DNA from 3 places in the Shewanella sp. DAU305 genome. Region 2 is predicted to be linked to each of the others. Evidence: predicted binding sites of a transcription regulator. Region 2 holds the regulator's gene; each other region holds the start of a gene.

Evidence for each region. Region 2 encodes sigma-54, which starts transcription at its own class of promoters, with help from an activator protein. Its sites were predicted from a motif close to GTTGGCACGNNNNTNGNNT; they were not measured.
Region 1: OX890_RS08580 (flagellar assembly protein FlgT) is a predicted target of sigma-54. The motif match lies at 2,469-2,487, and genes of this name have one in related genera.
Region 3: flgB (flagellar basal body rod protein FlgB) is a predicted target of sigma-54. The motif match lies at 2,061-2,079, and genes of this name have one in related genera.

What each region holds. Positions count from the first base shown of each region.
Region 1 covers NZ_CP113808.1:2,023,149-2,027,410, forward strand. Annotated here, with positions in the region: gene OX890_RS08570 (motility associated factor glycosyltransferase family protein) at 1-1,041, opposite strand, end outside; tRNA gene OX890_RS08575 (tRNA-Arg) at 1,091-1,166, opposite strand; gene OX890_RS08580 (flagellar assembly protein FlgT) at 1,222-2,388, opposite strand; gene OX890_RS08585 (FlgO family outer membrane protein) at 2,668-3,300, shown strand; gene OX890_RS08590 (LPP20 family lipoprotein) at 3,297-3,746, shown strand; gene OX890_RS08595 (flagella synthesis protein FlgN) at 3,889-4,262, opposite strand, start outside.
Region 2 covers NZ_CP113808.1:1,251,999-1,256,260, reverse strand. Annotated here, with positions in the region: gene lptA (lipopolysaccharide transport periplasmic protein LptA) at 1-23, shown strand, start outside; gene lptB (LPS export ABC transporter ATP-binding protein) at 20-751, shown strand; gene OX890_RS05475 (RNA polymerase factor sigma-54) at 859-2,337, shown strand; gene hpf (ribosome hibernation promoting factor) at 2,366-2,653, shown strand; gene ptsN (PTS IIA-like nitrogen regulatory protein PtsN) at 2,656-3,099, shown strand; gene rapZ (RNase adapter RapZ) at 3,096-3,950, shown strand; gene OX890_RS05455 (HPr family phosphocarrier protein) at 3,937-4,212, shown strand.
Region 3 covers NZ_CP113808.1:2,028,546-2,032,807, reverse strand. Annotated here, with positions in the region: gene flgE (flagellar hook protein FlgE) at 1-325, opposite strand, end outside; gene flgD (flagellar hook assembly protein FlgD) at 410-1,180, opposite strand; gene flgC (flagellar basal body rod protein FlgC) at 1,205-1,621, opposite strand; gene flgB (flagellar basal body rod protein FlgB) at 1,624-2,028, opposite strand; gene OX890_RS08615 (CheR family methyltransferase) at 2,172-3,011, opposite strand; gene OX890_RS08610 (chemotaxis protein CheV) at 3,111-4,031, opposite strand; gene flgA (flagellar basal body P-ring formation chaperone FlgA) at 4,237-4,262, shown strand, end outside.

The sequences.
Region 1 (4,262 bases), 770 kb from region 2:
ATCGCAACCTATTAAATAAATATTGCTCGCTTTCATGTTCACCGCTAAATCTACCGCAGTATGAAGAACGCTTCCGCCAGAGTAAAGAGCATTATGGTGCTGCAGTAATCTTAAAGAGTTGTATAAAGGACTCTGGCCATATGCGACATATCTATTTCCCTGCCATTTTCGAAGTACATGATTTTCAAGTCTTGGGAAATAGACTAAATTGATTCCATTTGAATGTTCAGGAATCAGATGAGTATCATTAATGTCTTCATCAATACTGACCACAATTTCAGGTTTAATATTGTTCTGTAATAGATACCTTAAAGCCGTATCAAGAGCGATGATAATTGGCCGATTACTTTTATTGTAAATTTCTTTGAGTAACGTGATGGCATTTTCTAACGAAGGGCCTGTGCCAATAACGATGACGTGTTGGCAAGGAGGCTGATAAAGTTCTGACACATCGGCATCTGTCAGAACTAATTCTTCATTTTGTTTGAATCGGCCCAAAATTTGAGGGTCTTGAGCCTGATGTGCTCTTGCCGCAAAGCGAGTTTGGTGGTGGATTAATATTTTGTTTCTTAACGCCGCGCCTTCATCATCGGCTAACACTAAATCTGCAGAAGAGCTTAGAAACGGGGTCGCTAATTTGCTATCCGGTGTCGCTAAATGCAATTGGCATTTAGGATTCGATAACCAATCCGTTTGATCTGTATAGCTAAGCACCAACTGAGTGACCGCAAGGTTAAGTATGGTCACATTCAGTTTTTCTAGTGGGTAGTTAATCAACAGTTCTCGAGGTAAATCACCTAAGCCTAACCCATATAAATGGATCGTATGGCTATTAGGGGGCAACTGGCTGATATTAAGATTAACTTCTGCCATGCGATCATGGCGACTACTCAATTGAATTCCATTAACGCTAATGGTCTGGTTTTGGCCTTGAACTAGGTGCGAATCTAGATGGTTGATAGATTGGCTTTTAATTGTTGCCGCGACGATAGGCCAGCGACGTTCGATAATGGCAATGTTTGATGTGAACAGGTCGGTCATTCCGCATCCTCTGGAATTGCTTATTTCAGACGCCAGTTCGATTACTATCTGGTCTCTCCACAGGGACTCGAACCCCGATCGGCCGCTTAGGAGGCGGCTGCTCTATCCTGTTGAGCTATAGAGAGACGACAGTGATTATACTGGTTTTATCTCTGATTAAAAGGCTTATGATTTAGTTGCTTAAATCTTAAGCGCTATGTCGTTTATCTGCACATTGTAGGCTGCATTTTGGTCTAAAAGTACTGCTGTTGAGCTTTCTTCACTCACTTGTTCAATTTTTACCGTGGCTCGACTTTTGGTTGCGACGGCGCGCATTTCATTGAGTCGATCGGGTAGGTTTTGCTGTAATACGACTTGGAATTTATCCCCGACACGAATGCCATGTTTACGGCCGAGATTTAAAATGATCCTGTCCGCTTGGCGGCTCACGACTTGGCCGAGTAAGGGTCTGCAATTGAGAGTACTGTCCAAATCGTGGGTAGCCTGTTGCATTAATTTAGTAATATTTTTGCCATAGGATGATCGCCAGAATCTGTCCGTATTCGGTGCAATAATGGCTTGTTCTTCAAATTCCCATGGCGCCGATGTGCTGTAGCTTTTACTCCAGACTTCTTCGCCACTGATCCCATGATAGAGGCTAAGTTTGAACTGGAATTGCCTGAGTGGAGCTTCATCCCAGAATCCTAGGAAGGTTGGCTGCACTGGCTCCATTGAGATATCCATAATTTGTGGTTGGAGAATATATTGGCTGTCGGTAATTTCACTGAGCCAGCTTGGGAGTCGATAACCGCGAATATCCACTAGATCTTGTTTAATATCGAGCAGCTCTTTAGCGTGAGTGTGGCTAAAACCTGTGGAAGAGTAATCTTCTATAATACTGCCTAATTTTTCTGAGATCACTTCTTCAAAGCCTGAAAGCTGTCCGTATCTGAGCTGAGTACGATCTTTGATTTGTGCTTGAGGAATTAAAATCGCGGCCTTTAATTGTCCATTTGGACACTGCTGCGTAGGATCATCATTTAGATCAAGTCGTAGGGACACATAAATTTTGTTTCCCTGGATTCGTTCGCTAACGAGTTGGATGCTGATGGCTTGGGCGTTGCGATTTATCGCGAAGTTATTCTGTGTAAGGTTTCCGTTAGAGGTTTGTTGTTCACTGGATATTTGAATGCCCGTGCTTAATGTAGCATAGCTAACGGCTTGATTAATCGCTTCTTCCCTTGCTTGAGCCGTATTACCATTGATAATAGTCGCTTCACCACTGGCTTCCATCCATTCGGCTCGAATAGGTAAAGACAGCAGTGCAAGGCTCAAAATGATGAGCGAAGCTGAACGTGGTATGTGCATCAATACAATCCTTATCGCTAAGCTATTGGCGAGCTTGCTAATCGAGCCAGTTTCCTGACACTTAACCTAATATACCGACAAAGCAAATTTCATGCCTGACTAACGAGAGTTTTCGATAAAGTTTCCATTGGCGCAGTCGATATACAGCGTATGAGCATAATATTGTCGGGCTGGAGCAATTTTGGTCCGAAGATTGCTGGCTTTTGTTACTCACAAAAATGAGACGCATAGAGTGTGAGTTATTTAATTGCCAGTACACCCACAGATGAGGTAAATCCAATGCTAAAGCGTGTGATTATTCCCTTAACATTACTGATGTTAGGTGGATGTGTGGCTAAATCGGTTACACCGCCCAAGCCGAGTTTAGTGGATGGCAATGGGTTGCCGCCAACGGCAGTGATCAACCATTTAGCACAGCGAATTGTGACAGAGCTCGTTAAGCAAAATGATGCTCTGCGTTCTGATCAACCAATCGTCGTCGCCACCCCTGTATTAGTGGGTGACATGAATGGCACAAATGCGTTGGCGCAGCAGTTACAGCAAGGATTAATGACGTCGCTCCATAGCTTTCAGTTTAATGTGGTTGATTTAAATTTAGCAGATGGCTTGAGAGTGACGGCTAATGGGGATTTTATTTTGACGCGAGATTGGCAACAATTGTCGAAAAATCTTCCCGTTGAGCATCTTGTCGTTTCGACGATGAGCCCAGTAACCAATGGTATGGCGATCAATACTCGGATTGTGAACATAAGTAACAATCGTGTGGTATCGGCCTCTCAAACTTTTGTGACTCAAAAAGAGTTGGCAAACTACATGCAGCCTTCGGAGCAAATTGTGTCACAAAATGGCATCTTATATCGTCAGGCGAGTCCAGGCATGAATGAAGTGCGTGTTTTAGGAGATGGAAAATGAAACGCTACCTTTTAGTTATTGCGGCGCTAATGCTAACTGGCTGCGCTGCTAAAGATAGATATGTGCAATGGGAGGATGTGCCGCCGCCGAGTTTTCCTAAGTTAACGGCCATAGGATATGCGCCCTTAGCGACTCAACCGGCTAAAGAACAATCACAAAGAGTGTTGATGGCCATGCAAGCATCAAAAATTATGGCCTATCGTGAATTAGCAGAACAAGTTTATGGGCAGAAAATAACGGCAAACAGCAGTGTTAGTGATTGGATGTTGACGGACGATAATGTCAAAGCGTCGGTTTCTGGCGTGATCCGTGGTGCGCGGGTCGTTAAGAGTTATCCGGCTGGCGATCATTATGTCACTGAGTTAGAACTGGATTTTTCACAGGTATGGGCGCTGTATCAGCAACAGAGTCGTCCACAGCGAGTGAAAGAAGTCACGTATTTTTAGTCATTTCTACATGACTCTATTGAGCCGCGTACTATGCGAGTAGTTATGCGGCTTTTCTTTTTCTGCACAAGTATCAAAGTCTAATCTTTAATCAGAGCAGAGCTTAGAAGCGGGAAATACAGAGTGGGAATTGATGCGCCTGTTAGGCCTTTAAATCATTACCTAAACTTGAGATAGTTGAGGTCTTGCCTTTATCGTTATACGTAAGGCTGGAGGCGTTTCTGCTGGCTTGTAAAGCTTGAGCGAAGCGATTGAGACTGGCTAAATTCATCTCAATTAAACTGGCATTTTGATCGTTCAGTTCTTTGCATTCAGTTAATGCGTCTTTGACAACGGCCATTTTATGCACGAGTTCGGTTTGCTGAGTGAGTTGAGACTTATCAGTGTGGTTTGCCAGAATATCGTCATTAGTCTTGAGTTCTTTCAGACATTGTGATTTTTCGTTAGCAAGAGAAAGCAGTAAATCGGCGTTTTGGTCAACCAAAGCGCCTTTTTCCTTGAGTATGATTTGCTTAA
Region 2 (4,262 bases):
TGAAAAAGCAGGACTCTAAATGACCCAAATCACCCTAAGAGCACAAAATCTGGCGAAGAGTTACAAGAGTCGCCAAGTGGTTAAAGACGTTAGTCTGACGGTAAAAACCGGTCAGGTCGTTGGCCTACTCGGCCCGAACGGCGCGGGTAAAACTACCACCTTTTACATGGTCGTCGGTCTGGTTAAGAGCGATAAAGGCCACATCTTTATCGACGATGATGATTTAACCGCAGATCCTATGCACCTGCGTGCCCGCAAAGGTATAGGTTACTTGCCGCAGGAAGCCAGTATCTTCCGTAAACTGACCGTCCATGACAACATCATGGCCGTGCTGCAAACGCGTAAAGAATTAAAAAAAGAGCAAAGGGAAGAAGAGCTAGAACATCTGCTTGAAGAGTTCCACATCACCCACATCCGTGACAGCCAAGGCATGTCATTGTCGGGCGGTGAACGTCGCCGTGTCGAAATTGCGCGGGCGTTAGCAGCAAATCCTAAGTTCATTTTGCTCGATGAACCCTTTGCTGGTGTCGATCCGATTTCGGTTATCGACATTAAAAAGATTATCGAACAGCTCAAAAGTCGTGGCCTTGGCGTGTTGATCACAGACCACAATGTCCGTGAGACATTAGATGTGTGTGAACATGCCTATATCGTGAGTCACGGAAACTTGATTGCCGAAGGAACACCCGCAGAGATCTTAGACAATCAGCAAGTTAGGGCTGTGTACTTAGGTGAACAATTCAGGCTATAGTTAATCAACCGGAGCCAATGCAGGTAATTTATGCCACCATTGGACTCCACTCAAGATGATAACAAGCGACCTCATCCAACAATAATAACGTAGGGATCAGCGGTAACATGAAAGCGTCACTCCAGCTCAAACTGGGTCAACAGTTAACCATGACGCCACAATTACAACAGGCCATACGTCTGTTGCAACTGTCGTCATTAGAACTGCAGCAAGAGATCCAGCAAGCCTTAGATTCTAATCCCCTTCTCGAGCTGGAAGAGGATCAATTCGACGCCACTAAAGACCCTGTAAACCAAACGCTATCCGATACGGATTTCAGTGAATCAAGCACCCTGCCGCCAGAAAAAGACAGCTCCACCATAGATACGGCAGAGTCGCTCACGAAAGAGTCCATGCCCGACGAACTCCCCATGGACACCACATGGGATGAAGTGTTCACCGCCTCTCCCAATTCTGGCCCCGGCGGCAGTCGTGAAGACGATATGCCCTTCCAAGGTGAGACCATTGAAGGCTTGTATGAACACTTAGAATGGCAAAAAAACCTCACGCCGTTTTCTGAAACCGATTTAGCCATTGCCACCGCCATTATTGATGCCATCGACGATCAAGGCTATCTCACCCAAAGCACTGACGAAATCCTCGAAGCCATGGGCAATTCGGAGGTCGAGCTCGACGAAGTCGAAGCCGTACTCAAGCGCATTCAACATTTTGATCCCATTGGTGTTGCCGCCCGCGATTTAAGTGAATGCCTGTTGATCCAACTGTCGCATTTCGCCGCTGACACGCCCAACCTAGAAAACGCCCGCATGCTGATCAAAGATCATTTAGATCTGATCGCCGCCCGCGACTTTAGGTTGTTGATGCGTAAGACTAAATTAAAAGAGGATGAATTAAGGGACGGCATAGCGCTTATCCAAACCCTCAATCCCCGCCCAGGTTTATTGATTACGCCCAACGATGACGAATACGTCATCCCGGATGTGTCAGTGTCGAAAAAAAATGGCCGCTGGGTGGTCGAGCTTAATCCTGACTGCATGCCAAAAATCAATGTAAACCAACATTATGCCTCGATGGCGCGCAGCACTAAAAGCCAAGCCGATAGCCAATTTATTCGTGGTCATCTGCAAGAGGCTAAATGGTTTATCAAAAGCCTAGAAAGCCGTAACGACACTTTACTTAAAGTTGCGAACTGTATCGTCCAATATCAGCAAGGTTTCTTTGAATACGGTGAAGAAGCCATGAAACCTATGGTGCTGAACGATATTGCCGAAGCGGTAGAAATGCATGAGTCGACCATCTCACGGGTGACGACACAGAAATACATGCATACCCCTAAGGGACTTTTTGAACTAAAATACTTCTTCTCTAGCCACGTCGGTACTGACGATGGTGGGGAGTGCTCATCCACAGCAATCAGAGCCTTCATTAAGAAACTGGTTGCAGCGGAAAACCAGAAAAAACCATTGAGCGACAGTAAGATGGCACAACTTCTGGCAGAACAAGGGATCAACGTAGCCCGCAGAACCATTGCGAAGTACCGAGAGGCTATGCTCATTCCGCCTTCTAATCAGCGTAAAAGTTTATAACCTACAGTGGATATCGGAGGACGTTTCTATGCAAATAAACCTGAGTGGACACCATGTCGAAATTACCGAATCGTTACGTGCATATGTAGAAGAAAAGTTTTCAAAACTTGAACGCCATTTCGAACAGATCAATAATGTGCACGTTGTGCTCAATGTCGAGAAAATGCAACAGATTGCCGAAGCGAGAATAAATCTTATCGGTGGTGAAGTTTTTGCTACTTCAGAGCATGCTGACATGTATGCCGCTATAGACGCCCTGATTGACAAGCTTGATCGTCAGGTTATTAAACACAAAGAGAAGTTAACAAAACACTAATAATGGAACTTTGTACCATACTGCGGCCGGAGTGCACTACCTGCGCCACTCCGGGCAGCAAGAAAAAGGTACTGGAACTCATCAGCGACTTAGTCGCTGCCCAGTACCCGACCCTCTCATCTCAAGAGATATTCGAAAGCCTAGTGGCGCGCGAAAAGATGGGGAGCACAGGTATAGGTAACGGCATCGCCATTCCACATGGTCGACTAGCCGATATAGATCAGCCCATTGCCATACTCATTAAGTGTGAAGAGCCGATAGCATTCGATGCTATCGATAAGCAACCTGTTGATATTTTATTTGCACTACTGGTGCCTGCAGACCAATGTCAGCAGCACTTAAGTACCTTGTCTTGCATGGCCGAAAAGCTGAGCGACAAGCAAATATTAAAGCAATTACGCAAGACGCATGATGAAACGGAACTCTATCAGGTAATCACTGGATGAAACTGGTCATAGTGTCGGGCCGCTCAGGCTCAGGCAAATCTGTCGCCCTAAGGGTACTCGAAGATCTCGGCTATTATTGTGTCGATAACCTTCCCTTGCCCTTAATCGGCACTTTGCTTGAGCAACTCAAAGGCAGTAACGATCTCGTCGCCATCAGTGTCGACGTGCGTAACTTGCCTGAGCAGGATAAAGTCTTAGTGAAGCAACTAGCGAGCCTGCCTCCTGATACTGAGTTAACCAGCTTCTTCCTCAATTCCAGCGATAAAATTCTGCTTAAGCGTTACAGCGAGACCCGCCGTTTGCATCCTTTGTCGAAGAGCCAAGTCTCTTTGCAAGAAGCGATAAAGCTGGAAGGGAAACTGCTCGAGCCTATGTCAAAACTGGTCGATCACTACATAGATACGTCGAATCTGAATATCTATGATTTAAGCGATCAAGTGAGACAAATTCTGCTCGGCAGCGTCGATAAAGAGTTAGTGATTAACTTCGAGTCCTTTGGCTTTAAGCACGGTATGCCAACCGAAGCCGACTTTATGTTTGATGTACGCTTTCTGCCTAACCCACACTGGGAACTGGCGCTGCGTCCATTGACAGGCTTAGATGAGCCCGTGGCTGAGTTCTTAAATCGTCAACCACTCGTGAATAAGTTCATCTGGCAAATCGAAAATTTACTGGAAACTTGGCTGCCACATCTCGAGCGCAACAATCGCAGTTATTTAACTGTGGCGATTGGCTGCACGGGTGGGCAACACAGATCGGTTTACGTCGCAGAGCAATTGGCTAAACGCTTTAGTAACGGTAAACATAAAGTTTATGCCCGTCATCGAGAGCTCAATAATGCCAAAGCTTGAACGTCAGATCACCATCTGTAACAAACTGGGATTACATGCCCGTGCCGCCACTAAGTTGGTGGTACTGGCATCCGAGTTTGATGCGACTATCACCTTGATACAAGGCGATAAACAGGCATCGGCCGCCAGCGTGCTTGGCTTATTGATGCTTGAGACTGGCATGGGTAAAACCATTAAGCTTATCGCCGAAGGTCCAGATGCTGAGCCCGCTCTGGATGCCATTTGTGCCTTGATCGATGCTAAGTTTGACGAAGCCTGTTAGTTTCATTTCATACTCAGCGTTCCACACAGACACTCAGATTAGTACACCTC
Region 3 (4,262 bases), 780 kb from region 2:
ATGCCCCTGCACGAGTAAACGAATGGTCAAGACTGCCGATCTCAGAGGCAGTGACAAAGAAGCCACCGCCTTTAATTGCCATATCAAGGGAGTTACTTGTCAGCTGTAAGCTGCCTTGATGGAATTGCTGGGCGACCTGACTCGTTGCGACACCACCACCGACAGCTGTTTTGGAATTTGAAAAAATAGAATTAGCGTAAACATCCGCAAATTCAGCACGGGATTCTTTAAAGCCAATGGTGTTCGCATTCGCAATGTTGTTCGCCGTGGTGTTTAAATCTTTCTGTGCGGCAGCAATGCCACTCAATGCAATGTTAAACGACATAATTCACCTCTACATTTGACTCAATTCAATTGCGGGCGACAAACGCCCAATTCGGATTCTGTAAAAACTTATTTTTGTGTGAACTTAAGTTTCAGACACAGCTAATACGTCGGTTAACTTGATCCCCATACCGCCTCTCAAGTTAAGAATGGCGCCGGTACTGGCCGTCCCTAAAGAAACGCTACTCACATGAGCATAGGTTGAAACGGGCAGCTCTTGGGATTTCCCATCCACTAAACCACTCGCCTTAATCGTATAGTTACCTGCGACCACAGGCAGGCCATTCTTATCTAAACCATCCCAGTTCACATCGACGTTACCACCATCGCTACCATCGACTTTAAAGGTTGTGACAACTTGGCCCTTCTCATCTTCGATACGCACAGTAATCTCTGGAATTTTATCAGGGGTACTGACCACACCTTTCATCGTTGGGCTTTCTGCTGAAATATTGCCTGTATCGGTTGGAATCAATACCTTACGACCAACGAGTCCCGATGCCTGCAGTGCTTGGCTCGACGTCATGACACTGTTTAAGTTAACAATTTCATCATTTAACTTGCCGATACCATCAACCGTCGAAAATGATGCCATCTGCGCAATCATTTGATCGTTGTCAACAGGCTTAAAAGGGTCCTGCATCGATAACTGTTGGCTTAATAACGAGAAAAAATCATCTTGGGTTAACTGTTGGCTTTTCGCTTCCGGTACAATCGAATCTTTTGGCAGACGTATGCCATCAAGAAACGGATTGCCCGTTGAGCTGGTTGATGAATTGGTCGTAACAGCATTTGACTGACTCTTATTTTGAGCCGTCTGCGCCGATGCTTGGTTAATTTGATTAATGAGGCTCACAGCTTACCTCCTAAGTAACACATGTTATTTACCCATCCCAAGTGTTTGTTGCAGCATAGACTTAGCTGCTTCAGCGACCTGAACATTCATTTGATATGAGCGCGAAGCAGAAATCATATCTGCCATTTCTTCCATGACATTAACATTCGGTTTATAAATAAAGCCGTCCGCATCCGCCATTGGATGATCGGGCGAATATTCTTTTAGTAGTGGTCGATCACTTTCAACAATACCTTTTACCGCAACACCTTGAGAGGCTTGTTGCTGACTTTGCGCTTTGGCCATTTCAGCTTCAAAAATAGGATGACGAGAACGATAGGTCTTATCTACGCTACTCGAGACGGAATCAGCGTTAGCTATGTTACTCGCCGTGGTGTTCAACCTGACCGATTGAGCCGACATTCCCGAGCCAGCAACATCAAATATGCTAAATAAACTCATGATTAATCCCCTCTCAGCGCTTTCTTCATGCCACTAAACTTACTGTCTAAAAAGCCTAATGACATTTGATATTCAAGGGCATTTTGCATGAATGCCGATTGTTCCTGTTGGATATCAACGGTATTGCCATCACCGGTATCGGGTTGATTTGGCACACGGAACTTAACAAATTGACCCGTCAACTCAGCAAGACCAAAATGCTTGTCTGACTCTTGCATTTCAAGACTATTACGCTGCTGTTGTTGGCCACGGGCGGCCTGCATTGCCGCAGAAAAATCAACATCACGGGCTTTATAATGTGGCGTATCGGCGTTAGCGATATTGCTCGAAATGACTTCAGCTCGCTGCGCTCTAATACCGAGAGTGTACTGATGCACACCCAGTGCATTATCAAAATTGATCGCCATAAAATTGCCTCCTCGTGTTGCTCACGGAAATAAAGCAATTAATGTGCCAACATAGTGGAATAATGAGAATAACAATAGGAATGAGCAAGTGATGGGTAAAAAATTACCGACAAATGTCGGTAATTTTCTTTAAAGCAGTAGACTTAAGTCTTTTTCTGGTAATAAATCCCAGGGTTACAACGGACCATGTCAAACTCATCCGTTAAACCAGCAATAGATTCAGAAGCACCGAGAAATAGGATCCCTTTTGGATTAAGAGCGGCAGCGAATTGCCGCAAAATTTTTGCCTTTGCCTCAGGCGCAAAATAAATAAGCACATTGCGGCAAAAAATAATGTCGAACTTACCAAGTAAGCTATAACTTTCAAGCAGATTATGTGCCCTAAAGTTCACCAAACGCTTAACATTATCCTTTAACTTCATATTGCCTGAAGGCAAAGCATCAAAAAACTGACGCTTACGCTCCTCGGATAAACCGCGCGCTAATGCCAAGCTATCGTACTCAGCATTTTTGCAACGTTCCAACATGGAAGGCGACAAATCCGTAGCTTGAATTGACGCACTACCCGCAAGCGCACCAGGCTTCTTCTGTTGATACTCAAGAATCGTCATCGCCAATGAATAGGGTTCTTGCCCGGACGAACACGCTGCCGACCAAATCTTAAGTGGACGACCTAAACGACTATACTCAGGTAACAAAACGTTATGCAATAACTCAAATGGATAACGATCACGAAACCAAAGGGTTTCATTGGTCGTCATAGCATCGATCACTTCAGCCCGAAGCGCACGTTCCGTTGGCTTCATCGAATGCTTAACCACATCAGATAAGGATGGCAGGTTATATTTCCCCATCAGAGGAGCAAGACGACTGAGCACCAGATATTGCTTATTTTCACCCAGTACGATGCCGCTGTGTTGCTCTAAGAACAACCTAAATTGATTATATTCAGCTTCAGCGAGTGATTTATTTGGCACATTCACATCCTAAATCCTATAGCAAGCACCAAAATCAGTGCGAAACCATCATGTTATAAAGTCGAGATTATAGCGTAAAGCGTATCTAGGTACTAACTACTGCACTTACAAACTTAAGTGTTTATTCACGGCAGCAGCCAGTTCGTCGGGATTAAACTTAGCGATAAAGTCATTGGCCCCCACTTTTTGAACCATTGCCTGATTGAATACACCACTTAACGATGTGTGCAGTACCACTTTAATATGCTTGAGCTTAGGATCATCTCGGATCTCAGCGGTCAGGGTATAACCATCCATTTCAGGCATCTCAATGTCTGAGATAATGAGAGGGATTTCATCGGCAACATTGTCCATTTCTTTGGCGATTTCTTTAAGCTTATCTAATGCTTCTCGACCATCTTTTGCGGTATCAATTTGTAAGTTCAATGACTCGAGTGAACGAATAATTTGCTTACGCGCCACGGCAGAATCATCGATAACCATAATATGGTAATGCTGGGTTCTGTCGAGGGTCAGCTTTTCATTGGCTTCTTCACTGATAGCGGTTTTAACCGGTGAAATCTCATCTAAGATTTTTTCTACATCGAGAATTTCAACCAATTCACCTTCTATCTCAGTTACAGCCGTCAGATAAGAATAACGACCGGCACCTTGCGGCGGAGGCATAATCGCTTCCCAATTCATGTTGATAATCCGCTCAACAGAACTGACCAAGAAACCTTGAACGCTACGGTTATATTCAGAAATAATGATGAAACAGTTTTCAGTACTCGCTAAAGGTCTACCACCTGTTGCCGCACTCAGATCAATAACTGAAATAGTCGTACCGCGAATATGCGCGACACCTTTAACATAAGGATTAAGTTTAGGCAAAGTTGTCAGTGGCGGGCACTGCAGTACTTCTTTCACCTTAAACACGTTAATCCCAAACCGTTGACGACCGTTTAATTTAAAAAGCAGCAATTCTAAACGGTTTTGACCAACGAGCTGGGTTCGTTTGTTGACTGAATCAAGAATACTCGACATAACTCTGCCTTGTTGTTCTGTTTATGTACGGCCCTATGACTCGTTTGAGTATAGGCATATTAATTGCTTACGTCTTATCTATCGATAAACATAGTCGAAACTGAGTCAATCTTCTGACAGTGATGCAAATTATTATTACAGTGGTCAGCTTCGAACTTGATAAAAGTATAGGTGCATTCTGGCGTTACAAGCTAGTCTCTTCATTATGAAAGTAAATTTAGTCTGTTTTTT